3 regions of the Micromonospora sp. SH-82 genome follow, and region 2 is predicted to be linked to each of the others. Evidence: riboswitches for the same ligand, from Rfam matches in the RefSeq annotation. Region 2 holds a riboswitch; each other region holds the start of a gene.
What was found. Region 2 has a riboswitch for cyclic di-AMP ahead of WHN02_RS12765 (C39 family peptidase). Riboswitches for the same ligand answer to the same signal wherever they lie in the genome.
Positions count from the first base shown of each region.

Region 1: it holds a riboswitch for cyclic di-AMP, as region 2 does, so the genes downstream of both, WHN02_RS07400 (coiled-coil domain-containing protein) here and WHN02_RS12765 (C39 family peptidase) in region 2, are expected to answer to the same signal.
Region 3: it holds a riboswitch for cyclic di-AMP, as region 2 does, so the genes downstream of both, WHN02_RS05270 (NlpC/P60 family protein) here and WHN02_RS12765 (C39 family peptidase) in region 2, are expected to answer to the same signal.

Region 1 is NZ_CP148049.1:1,582,350-1,587,322, reverse strand. Features, by position in the region: gene WHN02_RS07410 (metal-sensitive transcriptional regulator) at 1-106, shown strand, start outside; gene WHN02_RS07405 (YibE/F family protein) at 417-1,766, shown strand; cyclic di-AMP (ydaO/yuaA leader) riboswitch at 1,933-2,063, shown strand; gene WHN02_RS07400 (coiled-coil domain-containing protein) at 2,068-3,075, shown strand; gene WHN02_RS07395 (carbonic anhydrase) at 3,203-3,865, opposite strand; gene WHN02_RS07390 (hypothetical protein) at 4,046-4,783, shown strand; gene WHN02_RS07385 (helix-turn-helix domain-containing protein) at 4,853-4,973, opposite strand, start outside.
Region 2 is NZ_CP148049.1:2,771,558-2,776,530, forward strand. Features, by position in the region: gene WHN02_RS12755 (polysaccharide pyruvyl transferase family protein) at 1-1,296, opposite strand, end outside; gene WHN02_RS12760 (acyltransferase family protein) at 1,518-2,798, shown strand; cyclic di-AMP (ydaO/yuaA leader) riboswitch at 3,087-3,228, shown strand; gene WHN02_RS12765 (C39 family peptidase) at 3,263-4,138, shown strand; gene WHN02_RS12770 (CDP-glycerol glycerophosphotransferase family protein) at 4,300-4,973, opposite strand, start outside.
Region 3 is NZ_CP148049.1:1,138,839-1,143,811, reverse strand. Features, by position in the region: gene WHN02_RS05280 (pyridoxamine 5'-phosphate oxidase family protein) at 1-42, opposite strand, end outside; gene dcd (dCTP deaminase) at 154-732, shown strand; gene WHN02_RS05270 (NlpC/P60 family protein) at 987-1,985, opposite strand; cyclic di-AMP (ydaO/yuaA leader) riboswitch at 2,049-2,189, opposite strand; gene WHN02_RS05265 (NlpC/P60 family protein) at 2,383-3,396, opposite strand; gene WHN02_RS05260 ((Fe-S)-binding protein) at 3,614-4,973, opposite strand, start outside.

The DNA of each region.
Region 1 (4,973 bases), 1.2 Mb from region 2:
CGGACACACCCGGCACTGCATGCACGAGGGGGCCGCCGACGGCCGCGCCGAGGACATGGCCACCGAGATGATGGCCGCCGTCGGCCGCCTGATGAAGCGGGGCTGACCCCCGCCCACCCCTCCACCCCCTGCCACTGAGCCGCCGGCCGCCCACCGCCGGCCACCCACCCCCGCCCCTGCGCGCCCGCCGCCCACCCGGGGCCGGCGTGTGGCGACCTCCACCACCAGCCCCGACCCGTCCCCGCGACCACATCCGGTGACTACCATTCCCGGTTGGACCTCCGGGCACCTCGCATTCCGGTCACCCTGGGTGATCGAGGGGTACCCGACTGCGCCGTTGCGGGCATTTTCACGGGCGGGGTGAACCGACCGGCGTACGCACACGTAATCCGCCGTGGATCGTTTGGAGAGTCGCAATGGGAGCCGACCACACACGTCACGCCCCGTCCGCCCCACCCCGGGTCCGACGGGTCCTCGTCGCGACGGTGGTTCCCCTCTTCGTAGCCACCCTCGTCGCCGCCCTGCTGCTCTGGCCGGAGCGGACGCCGACGGCGGACGGGGGTGAGGACGTACCCCGCTATCACGGGACCGTCACCCAGGTGTTGACGGTGCCCTGCCCGCCCGTCGAACCGGGACCGGAGGGCACCCCGGAACGGGCCGACCGGCCCTGCGGAACGGTGACCGTCCGGGCAGACAGCGGCCCGGACGCCGGGCAGGAGGTCGAGACCCCGATCCCGGACGGCCCGGGCGCCCCCCGGGTGGCGGTGGGTGACGAGATCATCCTGGTCGAGCTGGTCGACCCGGCCGATCCGGAGACCAGCAGCTACAACATCGCCGAGCACCAGCGCGGCAAGCCCCTGATCTGGCTGGTGGTCCTCTTCGCCGCCGCGATCGTGGCGTTCGGCCGCTGGCGGGGCCTGGCCGCCCTGGGCGGGCTGGCGGCGAGCTTCGCCATCCTGCTCACCTTCGTGGTGCCGGGGATCAGCGCCGGCCGGTCCCCCCTGCTGATCGCCGTGGTCGGATCAGCACTGATCATGTTCATCGTGCTGTATCTCACCCACGGGATCAGCGCCCAGACCTCGGTGGCGGTCCTGGGCACCCTGGGCAGTCTGGTGCTCACCGGACTGCTCGCCGCCGCCGCCACCGCCGCCACCCACCTGACCGGGTTCGGTGACGAGGACGCCACCACCCTGTCGATGTTCCAGTCCGACGTCGACCTGCACGGACTGCTGCTGGCCGGGATCGTGATCGGGTCCCTGGGCGTCCTGGACGACGTCACCGTCACCCAGGCCGCCACGGTGACCGAGGTGGGCAACGCCAACCCGAAGCTGACAGCACTCCAGCTCTACAAGGCGGGCACCCGGGTCGGGCGGGCCCACATCGCGTCGGTGGTCAACACGATCGTGCTGGCGTACGCGGGTGCCTCACTGCCACTGATGCTCCTGCTGGTCGCCGACTCCCGGCCCACCGGGCAGGTCCTGACCAGCGAGTTCCTCGCCCAGGAGATCGTCCGCAGCGTGGTCGCCACGCTCGGACTGGTCGCCGCCGTACCCCTGACCACAGCCCTGGCCGCGGTGGTCACCGCCGCCGGACGCCGTACCCCCGAGAAGAAGACGGGCCGGCCCGACGGCGCCCCCCGACCCCGGCCCCCCGCTCAGCGCGACGACGCCCTCGAAGCCCTGAGCGACCCCCGGGCCGGAAGTCAGTCCCCCGACGCCCCCGCAGGGTGGCGCAATCGAGAAGGAGGTTCCGACCCCGCATGGTGACACTCCTCAGTGTGACCGCCGACGCTTCCCAGAATGAGAAGCTCATCACTGGTCACCCGCCGCTACGGCGAAAATACGCGTTTAGTCGGCTTCCGGACGTAGATCCCAGAGTCGACTCTCGGGTAACCTCGCTGCCGGTCACCGCCGAAGGCGCGCACCGGCGCCAGCGGGACCGCCGCCCAATCGCCGCGAGGCGAATCGGGGACCCAGGTACGTGGGGTGAATCCGCGCAAGCGGTAGGGGCCACTTCCGTCCCGAACCCGTCAGCTAACCCGGTCGGCGGCCGACGGAAGGGACGACTGTGACGGCACCCCTACGCCGCTGGCTGACGCCGGTGGTGGCCGTGATCACCGCGCTGGCCATCTTCTCCGGGTCAGCGCCGGCCATGGCCCAGCCTCGGCCCTCGGGGCACGAGGACGGTGACTCGAAGCTCCTCAACGATGTCATCGAGACGACCAACCGCAACTTCACCCAGGCCCAGAACAAGCTTGAGAAGTCCAAGAAGCGGCAGCTCCAGCTCGACCTGGAGGTCCGTCGGGCGCAGAGCGAGCTGGACCGGTTGGCACCCCAGGTGGGGCAGATCGCCGCCCAGTCGTACCGCAGCGGGCGGATCGGCGCGATGGCGATGCTCCTCGACAGTGACCAGCCCGACTCGTTCGTCAAGCGGGCCCAGGCGCTCGACGAGCTGAACATGGTCAACGCCCGGAAGCTGGCCCAGGTCCAGGAGGTCAAGGACGAGGCGGCCGAGGCCAAGGAGCAGCTCGACGCCGAGGTCACCGAGCAGCAGAAGCAGCACGCGCTGATGGCCAAGCAGAAGCGGGACGCCGAGAAGTCGCTCGCCCTGGTCGGCGGCACCGGCCTGACCGGCGGCCTGGTGGTGGCCGAGTCACCGGTGGCGAAGGTCGCGCCGGGGCGGGATTCCAACGGCAACTGGCGGCCGCAGGGTTGCACCGAGAACGACCCCACCACCTCCGGCTGCATCACCCCGCGCACCCTCCACATGTACAAGGAGGTCAAGCGGGCCGGGTTCGACAGGTTCGTCGGTTGTTACCGCCCCGGTGGCCCGTGGGAGCACCCCAAGGGCCGGGCCTGCGACTGGTCCCTCCAGAACCGCGGGTTCTCCCCCTGGCACAACAACGACACCCGGATGTACGGCAACAACCTGACCGCGTTCCTGGTCCGTAACGCCGACCGGCTGGGTGTCTACTACGTCATCTGGAACCGGCAGATCTGGTTCCCGGCGACGGGCTGGAGTTCCTACAGCGGCCCGTCCAACCACACCGACCACGTCCACGTCTCCCTGCTCTAGCCGGGCGTCGTAGCGAAACCGGGCCGCCCCCCTTCCTTCGGGGGGCGGCCCGTTCGTCGTCGCAGGCGCAGACCGGTTCGTCGTGAGGGGCGCGCGGCCCGGTTCGCGATCCGGCGCGAAAGACCGGTCAGAGGGTACGCGGAACCGCCGCCACAGTCCGGACCCGACCGGCGTTGAGCTGGTACGACATCCCCACCACGGCACACCGTCCGGCAGCGATCTCACCGGCCAGGACTGCCGAGTCGCCGACCAGTTCGTTGACGGTCTGGGCGATGTGGACGTCGATGATCCCCGCCGGGTCCACGATGCCCTGGGCGGCGGCGTGCCGGAGGCTGGGCAGGACGGCGTCGACCACTGCCCCGAGGTGTCCGGCCGGGCGGAGCCCTCCGGCGGCCACCGCACCGGCCGCCGCCACCGCCCCGCAGGAGTCGTGGCCGAGGACCACCACCAGGGGGGTGTGCAGCACCGTCACCGCGTACTCGACGCTGCCCAGCACCTCGGGGCCGGTGGTGTGCCCGGCGGTCCGGACGACGAAGAGGTCCCCCAGCCCACGGTCGAAGATGATCTCGGCGGCCAGACGGGAGTCGGAGCACCCCACGATCACGGCGAAGGGGTGCTGCTCCCCGGCGACCGCCGCCCGGTGGCCGGCGTCCTGGTTGGGGTGGCGGGGTGTCCCGTCGACGAAACGCTCGTTGCCTGCCTGAAGCTCGGCGAACGCCTCCTGGGGAGTCTCCGGCTGACGCAAGGTCCCACCTACCCTTGAACGAACTACCTGGTCAAACCCCCACATCAGGGGACAGGGTCCGGTCCTCACCGTCACACGCAGCGTGAGGCACGTCAAGCTACAAGTGATCTACGTTTCAGCCGCCCGACCGGGTCCCGGGATACGGGAAGGCCGGTCGGACCTGAACCGGGGACTCCTTCCGACCGTCGTCAGGTCGCCCGACCCCCTACCGAGGAGGAGACCACGATGCCCCCGACGAATGACCCCCGGAAGAGACTTGAGGACGCCCTGTTCATCGAGGACAAATTCATCGTCTCGAATCTGACCTCGGAACAGGCGGCCGACATCGCGAACACCGTTTCGAGGGATCTCGAACGGGCGGAGAGAGAGCGTGCTGCTTTCGCCGGCACGCCCGCGTGGGAGCTGAACAGGCCGGATCCGAATCACCACAAATCCCCCACCCAAGAGACTCTCAGCAACAAGGTGTGCGACATCATCGAGTCGCGGAAATACAACATGCCGAAGAACCCCTGGAGGGCGGAGAACGCCGAGGCGCGAAAGGAAGAAGTCGGACGGAACGCCAGGGACCGACTTCAGGCCGCCCTTCCGTCGACGCACCGCCACATGGTGACGTACCTGACCCCGAGTACGGCCACGAAGCTCCAAGCGGCCGTCATCGACCAGTTCCGCGAACTCAGTCAGGGTCACCGCACCGACAACACCGAGGAGGTGGGGAGGAGGCTCGTCGCCGACCTCACCACCGACAGGATGAAGGCGTTGGGACTACCGATTCCGACGAACCCTGCGGCCACCTCGTCGACGGCGGCCGGACGGGGGACGGAGTCCACGTCGGCCCAGGCCATGACGGCTGGTGTCGCAGGTCTCGGGCTCGGTGGCGACCGGCCCGCCACCCATTCGGGGTCGGCCGGGCCGGTGACTGACAGGTTCTCTTCCCCGGTGCAGGCCCAGGGGCGGTCCCGCTAGACGAGGCCCCCGCCCATCATCCGAGCCGCCGTGCCGATCGACCCGCCGACGGGCGCCCGGCACGACGGTTCAAAGGGCTATCCGGAGAGTTTCGGCGAGGCGGGTGAGTTCCGGGTCCGGGCGGGACGCCCGGCGAAGCAGCGTACGCAGGGTGGCGAGGGCGGTGGGACGATGGCGTACCTCGGTGGGG
Region 2 (4,973 bases):
GCCCAGCGCCCGCCGGACCCGGGTCTTCAACTGCTGGTCCCGTTCCGCGCCGAGCTTCTCCTGCAGTTCGCGGTTCTGCTCGCGCAGCCAGTCGATCCGGGAGACCAACTGGTCGTTGGGGGCGCATGCCTGCGGCCCCACACCGGGCGGGTAGACGGTGTCGAGCACCTGCTGGTCGAAGCGCGCGGCGCTGTCCCCGTCGGCGAAGGAATTGCCGAGTTCGTGTCGGGTGAGGAAGGCCATCATCGTCTCGTACCGGGCCTTGTGCCCGTTGTTGAGTGCCGTGTAGTCGGCCTCGTCGTAGAGCTGGGCGGCGTCCACCTCACCGGAGACGTCGGTCATCTCCCGGTACGGGATGTCGAAGTAGCGGGCCAGTTCCAGGGTGCGCGAGTCGTGCGCGAACAGGTAACCGGGGGTGCCCGCGATCAGTGCGGTGATGGTGCCGTGGATCCGGGTGCCGAAGTTGAAGTCGAAGTCGGCGAGGTGGTCCATCCAGGTCCACGGGTCGACGAACATCCGGATCTTGTCCTCGGTGAACAGCGGGTGCGAGGTGTGGATCGGGATGTTGCTCTTCTTTCCACGGTCCTCGGGGGCGTCACCGTAGAGCAGGACACCGAGGGTCTTGACGTCCTGCGGGATGTAACAGAGATTCGGGTACTTCCGGTGGTGGGAACTGATCACCTTCGCCATCGACTTCACGTACGGCGAGACGGTGAGCGCGATCTTGTCGTCGGTGCCGAGGTACGGCTTCTTCTTCTCCACCCGCAGGGTGTCGCCGTGCAGGAACATCGACGGACAGCCGATCACCTCCACCGCGTCGAAACCGAGCGAACGCAGATAGTTCTCCGTGATCTCACCGCGTACGCCGATGGTGTGCGAACGGTCGAGGACGGCCCCGACGAAGTCCTTGACCTGGTCGTCGATCGGGCGCAGGTATTCCAGGTCGCCCTTGAGGTTGGTCTGCGCGCCGACACCGTAGACGACCACCGGGATCTTCAGGCGACGGATCAGCCGGGTCATGCTGACCAGCCGGTGGGCGAAACTGCGCCGGAAGGCGTTGGCCAACGGGACCACGAACACGTCGTAGTTCTCGTTGATCATGTCCGCGTCCCGGGCGTCGGAGCGGAACCCGGTCGAGGTGATCTCCGCATTGGCGGTCCGGAGGATCTTGTGTGCCGAGTGGCTGAAAACCAGGTTTCCCGAGTTGTCGCCGATCCAGTTCCGCTCGAACGTCTCCTCCGGCGGGTAGATGTCGAAGGGCCCCTTCTTGGCCCGGAGCAGAATCCGCTGGTGCATCACTGGTCCCTCTCGTCCATGCCCCCGCTGGCTGGTCTGCGGATATTAGGGCATCGGCTCTTACCTACTCCACGCCCGTCACCACCGTCCGATTCGGCCGCGAAGATGAGCGGTCGTCCGATTGCGGTATGGTCCCCGGCGGCGGCCGGTCGACCCCCGGCGACGGAGCGTGGAGGAGGAGACGTCGTGGTGGTTCGTACGGTCGTGGTCGGTGTGGTGGCGTGACCAGCGTATCGGCGACCGGCGCGACCGCCACCGGAGCGACCCCCGCCCTGTCCCGGCTGCCCTCGCTCACCGGACTGCGGTGGATCGCCGCCCTGCTGGTGTACGGATTCCACGCCGCCACCATGCGGGTCGTCGCCGAGCCGGGACCCCAGGGCGTGTTGGAGAAGGTCTTCACCCTCGGCCTCTCCGGAGTGCAGTTCTTCTTCATCCTCAGCGGTTTCGTCCTGGTCTGGTCGGCCCGCCCCGAGGACTCGAAACGGGCCTTCTGGCGTCGCCGGGCCGCGAAGATCTATCCCAACCACATTCTCATGTGGATGGTCGTGCTGCTCGTCGGGCTCTACTTCGTCGACCCGGTGAACGGTCAGGTGGCGCTCACCAACCTGCTGCTGTTGCAGGCGTGGGACCCCACTCCGGGCCACTTCTACAGCATCAACACGGTCAGCTGGTCGCTCTCCTGCGAGCTGTTCTTCTACCTGTGCCTGCCGTTCGCACTCCCGGCGATCCGGCGGGCCCGACCCTGGATGCTCTGGGCCGTCGTCGTCGCCGTACCGCTGCTGATCCTGGCGCTCTGGCCGACGCAGTTGCTGGTGCCACCGGAGTACCGGTGGTGGTTCACCCAGATCTTCCCGATCACCCGGTCGTTCGAGTTCTGGATGGGCGTCGCCGCCGCCGAGCTGATGCGTCGGGGCTGCTGGCGTGGTCCCCGGCTGACGGTGGCCAGCGTCGTGTTCGTGGCCGTCTGGGTGGCGGCCGGTGAGCTCATCCGCGCCGAGCTCTGGGCGGCGGTCCTGTCGGTGGCGTACATCCTGGTCATCACCGCCGCGGCGGACGCCGACATCAACGGCCGCCGCTCACCCTGGCGCTCCCGGCCGATGCTCTGGCTCGGCGAGGTCTCCTTCGCCTTCTACCTGGTGCACGTCTTCGTCATGGTCACGGTGCTCCGGCTCGCCGGCGTCTACGGCGTCGGCCTGCCCGGCTGGTGGGGGCCGGTGGCGGTGGTGGCCTTCCTCCTGGTCAACCTGGTGCTGGCCGGGCTGATGCACAGGTACCTGGAGACCCCGATGATGCGCCTGCTCGCCCCCTCCCGCTCCGGCCGCACCCGGCGCGGGTCGGGACCGCAGTCGGCCGGTTCGGACCCACGACAGGTAGCGCCCGAGCCGCAGCCGGTCGCGCCGGAACCGCAGTCGGTCGCGCCCGAGCCGCAGCCGGTCGTGCCGGGGCCGCGCTCGGCGGCGTCCGCCGCCGAGCAGCCGGTGGGCGACGCCGAACGACGCTGACCCATCCCGTCGTGACGGTGATGCCGCTCACAGGACGCCGGATCCGGTCACGCGACGCAGGTGGGACGTCGCCCGCCGACAATCCCTCGGGGATGCTCACCGAACGTCCGGTTGTCGCCCTCGACGGATGGATGAAACCGCCCGTCCCATAGATACACGACACTGTCGGAGTGCGGTGAAGATTGCTGCCATGATCGAGGTTTAAGCAGGTCAAGCCGGGTTGGCAGGGAAAAGCTCGGCCAGTAGTGTCGCTGCGTCCGGTGCGGTTCCCGATCGCAAAAGCGACGCCGCTCCGACCCGCTCAATCGTCTCAGGACGAGCCGGGGACCCACGTAGTCCGGGGTGAATCCGGGAGCCAGCACTCCCGGTAGGGCGACTTCTTCCCGCCCGAATCCGTCAGCTAACCCGGTAGGCGGAATCGGAAGGAGCCCCGTTCCTTGCCTCACCATCCCCTTCAGTCGACAGTGAGACACCATCTCGGGCGACAGCTGCGTCGGCTCACCGCAGACCGCTCGTACCAGGTCGTCGCCGCCTCGGCCGCGACCCTCATGGTGGCCTCGGGCGTCGGAGTCGGCGTCGCCGTCACCGGTGACGGGTCCGACCTCGACCAGCCCACCCCGGCCACCGTCGCCGAACAGGCCCCCTACGCCGGTGACCTTCCCGCCCGCGCCGAGCTGAGCGCGCCGCAGACCGCGGCGCCGTCGCTGACCACCCCGGCCCCGACCGCCACCGCCCGCTCGCAGAGCCCCGCTCCGACGGCGACCGCGAGCAGCGCCACCAGCACCACCGCACCGGCGACCGACCTGACCCGTACGGCGACTCCGAAGCCGCCCGCGTCGAAGGTCCTCGACCACGACCACCAGTCCCAGATCACCTACTACTACTGCGGCCCGGCGGCGGTACGCAACGCGCTGTCGGCCATGGGCCTGGCCCGGACCCAGGACGACCTGGCGGTGCGGCTCGGCACCACGACGATGGGCACCAACTCGGCCGCCGACACCACCCGGGTGCTCAACCAGGTGGTGGACGGCAGCCCGTACCGGACCACGATGATCCCCGGCAACGCCGCCACCACCGCCCAGACCGAGCGGCTCCGGGCCGACCTGGTCGCGGCGGTCGCCGACGAGCGCGGCGTGGTGGTGAACGTGGCCGGGACCACCACCGACCTCGCCGGGGGCTGGCACTCCTTCCCGGGCGGACACTACGTCGCGGTGGTCGGTTACCGCGACGACGGCCGGACCGTGAAGATCGCCGACTCGGCGAATCCGGCGGTCCCGACGTACTGGCTGACAGTGGGCACGCTCGCCGACTGGATCGCCAGCCGGGGCTACTCCGCCTGAGTCGGCAGGCCCCACCCGGTCCACGAGACGGGCGCCGTCCCCCCGCGCAGGGGGGACGGCGCCCGTCTCGTTCTCGCGGGGCCGCTCAGGCGATGGGAGAGGGGCGCTCGTCCCGGTGCCCGTTCAGGCGGTGGGGGAGCGGCGTTCGTCCCGGTGGTCGCTCAGGCGGTGGGGGAGAGTGGCCCGGTGGCGGCGTCGGCCAGCCCGGCATCCCCACCGGTACGCGGACCCGGCGGGGTCCACGCCGGGTCCAGGTGCCGCCGGGCGGCCGCCAGGAACACCTCCGCGTAGGACTCGGCCGGGAAGTCCCCGAGGTAGCGGGCGCGGGTGTGCCACCGGGCCGACTCCGCCGGATCGGTCTGCAACAGCGCGGTCAGCACCTCGTCGACGTTCGACATGTCCCGCCGGAGCACGTACGCCGAACCGGCCAGGGGGAACCGCTCGGTGAACCGGTCACCCTCGCCCACCATGTCGGTCACCGCGTACGGCTTGCCCGAGTAGAGGTAGTCGGAGATGACCCCGGAGACGTCCGACACCAGCGCGTCCGACCGGTTGACGCACTCGGTGAGGGTCAGGTCCCGACCGGCGGCGGCCCCGAAGACGTGCGGCCGTCCGGTGCGGGCCCGGTCGGTGGAGAGCAGCTCGGTGAGCCGGGCCAGCTGTCGGGCCGAGGCCGGGTTCTGGGTGGTGTACGGGTGGGCCCGGAGGATGACTGTGGCACCCCGGGCCAGCAGCGCCCGGACCAGGGTCTCGCCCTGCGGCAGGGAGCAGTAGTTGGCGTCGGCGTGGTGCCCGGTCCAGGTGGGGGTGTAGAGGACCGTCGGGCCGGCCAGGC
Region 3 (4,973 bases), 1.6 Mb from region 2:
GAGTCGGGGGTCGTCGGCGGCGAAGTCGGACCAGGAAGCCATGTCCACATCTTATCGAACACCTGTACGAGAATCGACCCGACACGCTGGTCACCCGGCACGATCACCGGCACCCGATCGGGTGCCCCGGAGCGTGCTCGATAGGGTTGCCAAATGCTTCTCTCCGACCGTGACCTGCTGATCGAGATCAAGACGGGCACGCTCGCGTTGGAGCCCTTCGAGCCCTCCCTGGTGCAACCTTCGAGCATCGACGTACGCCTCGACCGGCTCTTCCGGGTCTTCAACAACCACCTGTACACCCACATCGACCCGGCGGCCCAGCAGGACGACCTGACCTCCCCGGTCGAGGTGCCCGAGGGCGAGCCGTACGTGCTGCACCCGGGCGAGTTCGTGCTCGCCTCCACCCTTGAGGTGATCACCCTCGGCGAGCAGCTCGCCGGTCGACTCGAAGGGAAGAGTTCCCTGGGCCGACTGGGGTTGTTGACCCACTCGACGGCCGGGTTCATCGACCCGGGCTTCTCGGGTCACGTCACGCTGGAACTGTCCAACGTGGCGAACCTGCCGATCACCCTCTGGCCGGGGATGAAGATCGGACAGCTCTGCATCTTCCGGCTCTCGTCCCCCTCGGAGCACCCGTACGGATCGGCCGTCTACGGCTCCCGCTACCAGGGGCAGCGCGGCCCGACCCCGAGCCGCTCCTGGCAACACTGGCGCACCTGGCCGACCCGCTGACCCAGGGCCGACACCCGGCCCGAAAGCACCGGCCCGCCGGCACCGACCAGCAGCCACCGAAGGCCACGGCGCCCCGCCGGGGGACGTGAGCGGGCACGGGACGGACCGCCGGGGGAGGACCCGGCGCCGCCCCCGCGGGACCAGCGGGGGCGGCGCGCAGGGCACCACCGCGACAGCGGTACCCGGGCCTGCCGTCGGCAGGGACACCACGTCGGTCTCACGGGCCGACGTGCACTCGCCGACAGCCGGAACGGTCAGCCCTTGCCGGGGCGACCGAAGCTGTGGATCGGGGCGTCACCGAGGCGCTTCATCCGCACCGGCACCCCGGACCGGGCGGCGTGCACCACCCAGCCGTCACCGACGTACATCCCCACGTGGTGCACGTCGCGGTAGTAGAAGACGAGGTCGCCGGGGCGCAGGTCGGCGCGGCCGACCGGGGAGGTCACCTTCCGCTGCCGGGCGGCGTTGTGCGGCAGCGCCACACCGCCCTTCGCCCAGGCCGCGAGCATCAATCCCGAGCAGTCGTACGCCTTCGGCCCCTCGGCGCCCCAGACGTACGGCTTGCCGATCTGGGCGCAGGCGAACCGGACCACGTCACCTGCCGTACCCCCGGGGTAGGTGACGGGGCAGGGCGCCGGGCGGAGCGGCCCACCGGCACCGCTGTCGTACGCCCGCAGCCGCAGCTTCTGCAACCTGGCGATCTCGGCGTCGATCTGTCGACGGCTCGCGGCGAGCCCCCTCTCCGCCCGGGTGAGTTGAACGATCATCCGGTCGAGTCGGGTCTTCCCGGCCGCCAGTTCGTCACGCAGGTCCCGGACGGCCCGGACGTCCTCCTGCCGGCGGTGGGCGAACCGGTCCATCAGCTCGATCCGGCCGACCAGTTCACCGGGGGTACGCCCGGAGAGCATCAGGTTGAGCGCCGAGAAGCCCTCACCCTTGTACGCCCGCACGGCCAGGTCGCTGACCTGCTTCATCGCCGCGTCGACCTGGCGTTGCAGCGGGTCGATCCTGGCCGCCAGGGCGGCGGCCTCCCGACGCTTGTCGGCGAGGTCCTGCCGGACGGCGTTGTGCCGTTCGATGAGCGGTTCGAGTCGGTGCCAGTCCCTGTCGATCTGCCGTTCGAGATCTGTCACCGACGGTTCGGCGTACGCCGGGCCGGGGACCCCGAGGACGGCGGCCCCGACCAGGACCGCAGCGGTCGCGGCCAGTGCTGTGGTGCAACGGAACGAGCGTGGGCGCGGCCCAGCCGGCACCGGGTCGACCTGCGCCGACCTGGTGGACGGTGGCCGCGGGGCATGAAGTGCCACCGGGCTCGGTACTCCTTCGACGGAACCGCCTACCGGGTCAGCTGACGGGTTCGGGCGGAAGGGGACGCCCTACCGCAGCGGACTGCGGATTGACCCCGACGTACCTGGGTTCCCGGATCACCCCTGCGGGCGACTCGGCGGTGTCGTTCGTGACCGCCCGGGTTGGACGGTTCTGCTGCCGACCGACGGTTCACCAGCGTAGAGAGACGACCGCCTATCCGCAACGGAGCGATACGTGACACTCCGTCTCACGTTCGTTCACTCTCGGGCGCGGCGCGGCCCACACACGAAGGCCCTCCGTCGTCTGGTGGTCGACGACGGAGGGCCTCGGGTACGCCGAGGGTCAGCCAGGTCGTCGGAACCCGGCGACCGGCATCGTGTTGATGCTGGAGACGTTGACCGGGACACCGGCTCTCGCCGCGTGCACCATCTTGTCGTTGCCCAGATAGATGCCGACGTGACTGAGGTCGCTGCGGAAGAAGACCAGATCGCCGGGGCGGGCCTCGTTACGCGGGATCGCCCGTCCCTCGTTCCACTGTGCCCCGGTGAAGTGGGTGAGGCTGATGCCTGCGGCCCGGTACGCGTACTGGGTCAGTCCGGAGCAGTCGAAGGAGTTCGGCCCGGTGGACCCGAACACGTACGGCTTGCCGATCTGCGCACAGGCGACCCGGATGGCGGTACGCGCCGCCGCGTTCACCACCCCGTTGATGGTCGGGCAGTTGGCGGTCTGCACTGTGGTCTTCGGCATCGACGCCCGGAGGGTCTTGATCTCACCCTCGATCTTCTTGCGCCGGTTCGCCAGATCCTTCTCCTGCTTGACCTGGGTGGTGACGAGCGTGTCCAGCTTCTCCTTCTGGGTGTTGAACCTGGCCTGGACGGCCAGGACGTCCTCGATCTGCCGACGCTGCTCGGTGGCCACCCGGTCCAGCAGGGTGAGCTGTTCGCCGAGCTGCCCGGGGCGGCTGTTCACCAGCACCGCGCCCAGCTCGTACGAGGGGCCGATGATGTAGTACCGGGAGGCGAGTTCACCGATCCGGTTCAGCGCCAACTCGCTTTCGAGCTGCAACGGCTCGATCTTCTTGGCGAGGTCGTCGGACTTCTTGCGGTTGACCCTCAGCTCGGACCGCACCTTGTTGTACTGCTCGATGGTGGGTTCCAGCTGGCGCCACTGCTTCTCGATCTGCGCTTCGATCTCCTCGACCGTGGGCTCCGCCTGCGCCGGTACGGCGAGCATCCCGGCGCCGACGATCACGGCAGCACACAGGGCTGTCAGACGCGCCAATGCCCGTCGCGCGCCGCGTACTCGGGCGGGCGTTTTCGGGACACGACGATGAGGGGGCAGGCTCGCCACCGGCACCGACTCCTTTGCCGACCGGCCGCCGGGCGCCTCGCGAGGAGGGGAGGGCGAGACAGACGACCCACAAGCGGCCGGTGCCCAACATTAGGGAAGCAAAGCGATCGGGGCAAGAAGACAATCTTCACCATTACGGTGAAGCAATCGCTTGCACACCAACGGTATCCACTATTCGGCGATCGAGGGGTACCCATCAATGTGGGGGTCGGTCACCCTCCGGTCACTCCGGCCGGACCGAGCGGAGCAGGACGCTGGCCACGTCGACCACCTCGACCTGTTCTCCGGCAGCCTTGCCGTTGACCCCGTCGTTGAGCATCGTCGAGCAGAACGGGCAGCCGACGGCGACCGTCTTCGCCCCGGTGGACATGGCCTCCTCGACCCGGTCCACGTTGATCCGCTTGCCGATCCGCTCCTCCATCCACATTCGCGCGCCCCCGGCACCGCAGCAGAACGAGCGCTCGCTGTTGCGCGGCATCTCGATCAGGTCGGCGTCGCCCGTGCCCCCGCCGATGGCGCTGCCCAGGACCTCACGCGGCGGGGCGAAGACCCGGTTGTGGCGGCCCAGGTAGCACGGGTCGTGGTAGGTGACCCCGCCGTCGACCGGCTGGACCGGGGTGAGCTTGCCATCGGCGACCAGGTGGGCCAGGAGCTGCGTGTGGTGGACCACCTCGAACTCGCCGCCGAGCTGGCCGTACTCGTTGCCCAGGGTGTTGAAGCAGTGCGGGCAGGTCGCAACGATCTTGCGCTTGGCCGGTTCCCGCCCCTCGAAGACCTCGTTGAGCGTCTCGACGTTCTGCTGGGCCAGCATCTGGAAGACGAACTCGTTGCCGATCCGGCGGGCCGGATCGCCGGAGCAGGTCTCCCCCTCGCCCAGGATGGCGAAGGAGACACCGGCCTCGTGCAGCAGCGTGGCGACCGCCCGGGTGGTCTTCTTGGCCCGGTCCTCGAACGCACCGGCGCAGCCGACCCAGAAGAGGTACTCGAAGTCCTCGACCTCACCGACCCGGGGCACCTCGAAGTCCAGACCCTTGGTCCAGTCCTCCCTGGTGTTCGGCGGGGCACCCCAGGGGTTGCCCTTGTTCTCCAGGTTGCGCAGCATCACGCCGGCCTCGGACGGGAAGCTCGACTCGATCAGCACCTGGTAGCGCCGCATGTCGACGATGTGGTCGACGTGCTCGATGTCGACCGGGCACTGCTCGACACAGGCACCACAGGTGGTGCAGGACCAGAGGACGTCCGGGTCGATGATCCCCCCGGACTCGGCGTCGCCGACCAGCGGCTTCTCCGCCTCGGCCAGCGCCAGGACGTCCATGTGGGCCAGCTGCGCGGCGGTGGCCTTCTCCTCGCCGGTGAGGTCCTTGCCACCCCCGGCCAGCAGGTACGGCGCCTTCGCGTACGCGTGGTCGCGCAGGCTCAGGATCAGCAGCTTGGGCGAGAGCGGCTTGCCGGTGTTCCAGGCGGGGCACTGCGACTGGCACCGCCCGCACTCGGTGCAGGTGCTGAAGTCCAGCAGCCCCTTCCAGGTGAACTGCTCCACCTGTGAGACCCCGAACTGGTCGGTCTCCGGGTCGGCCTCCTCG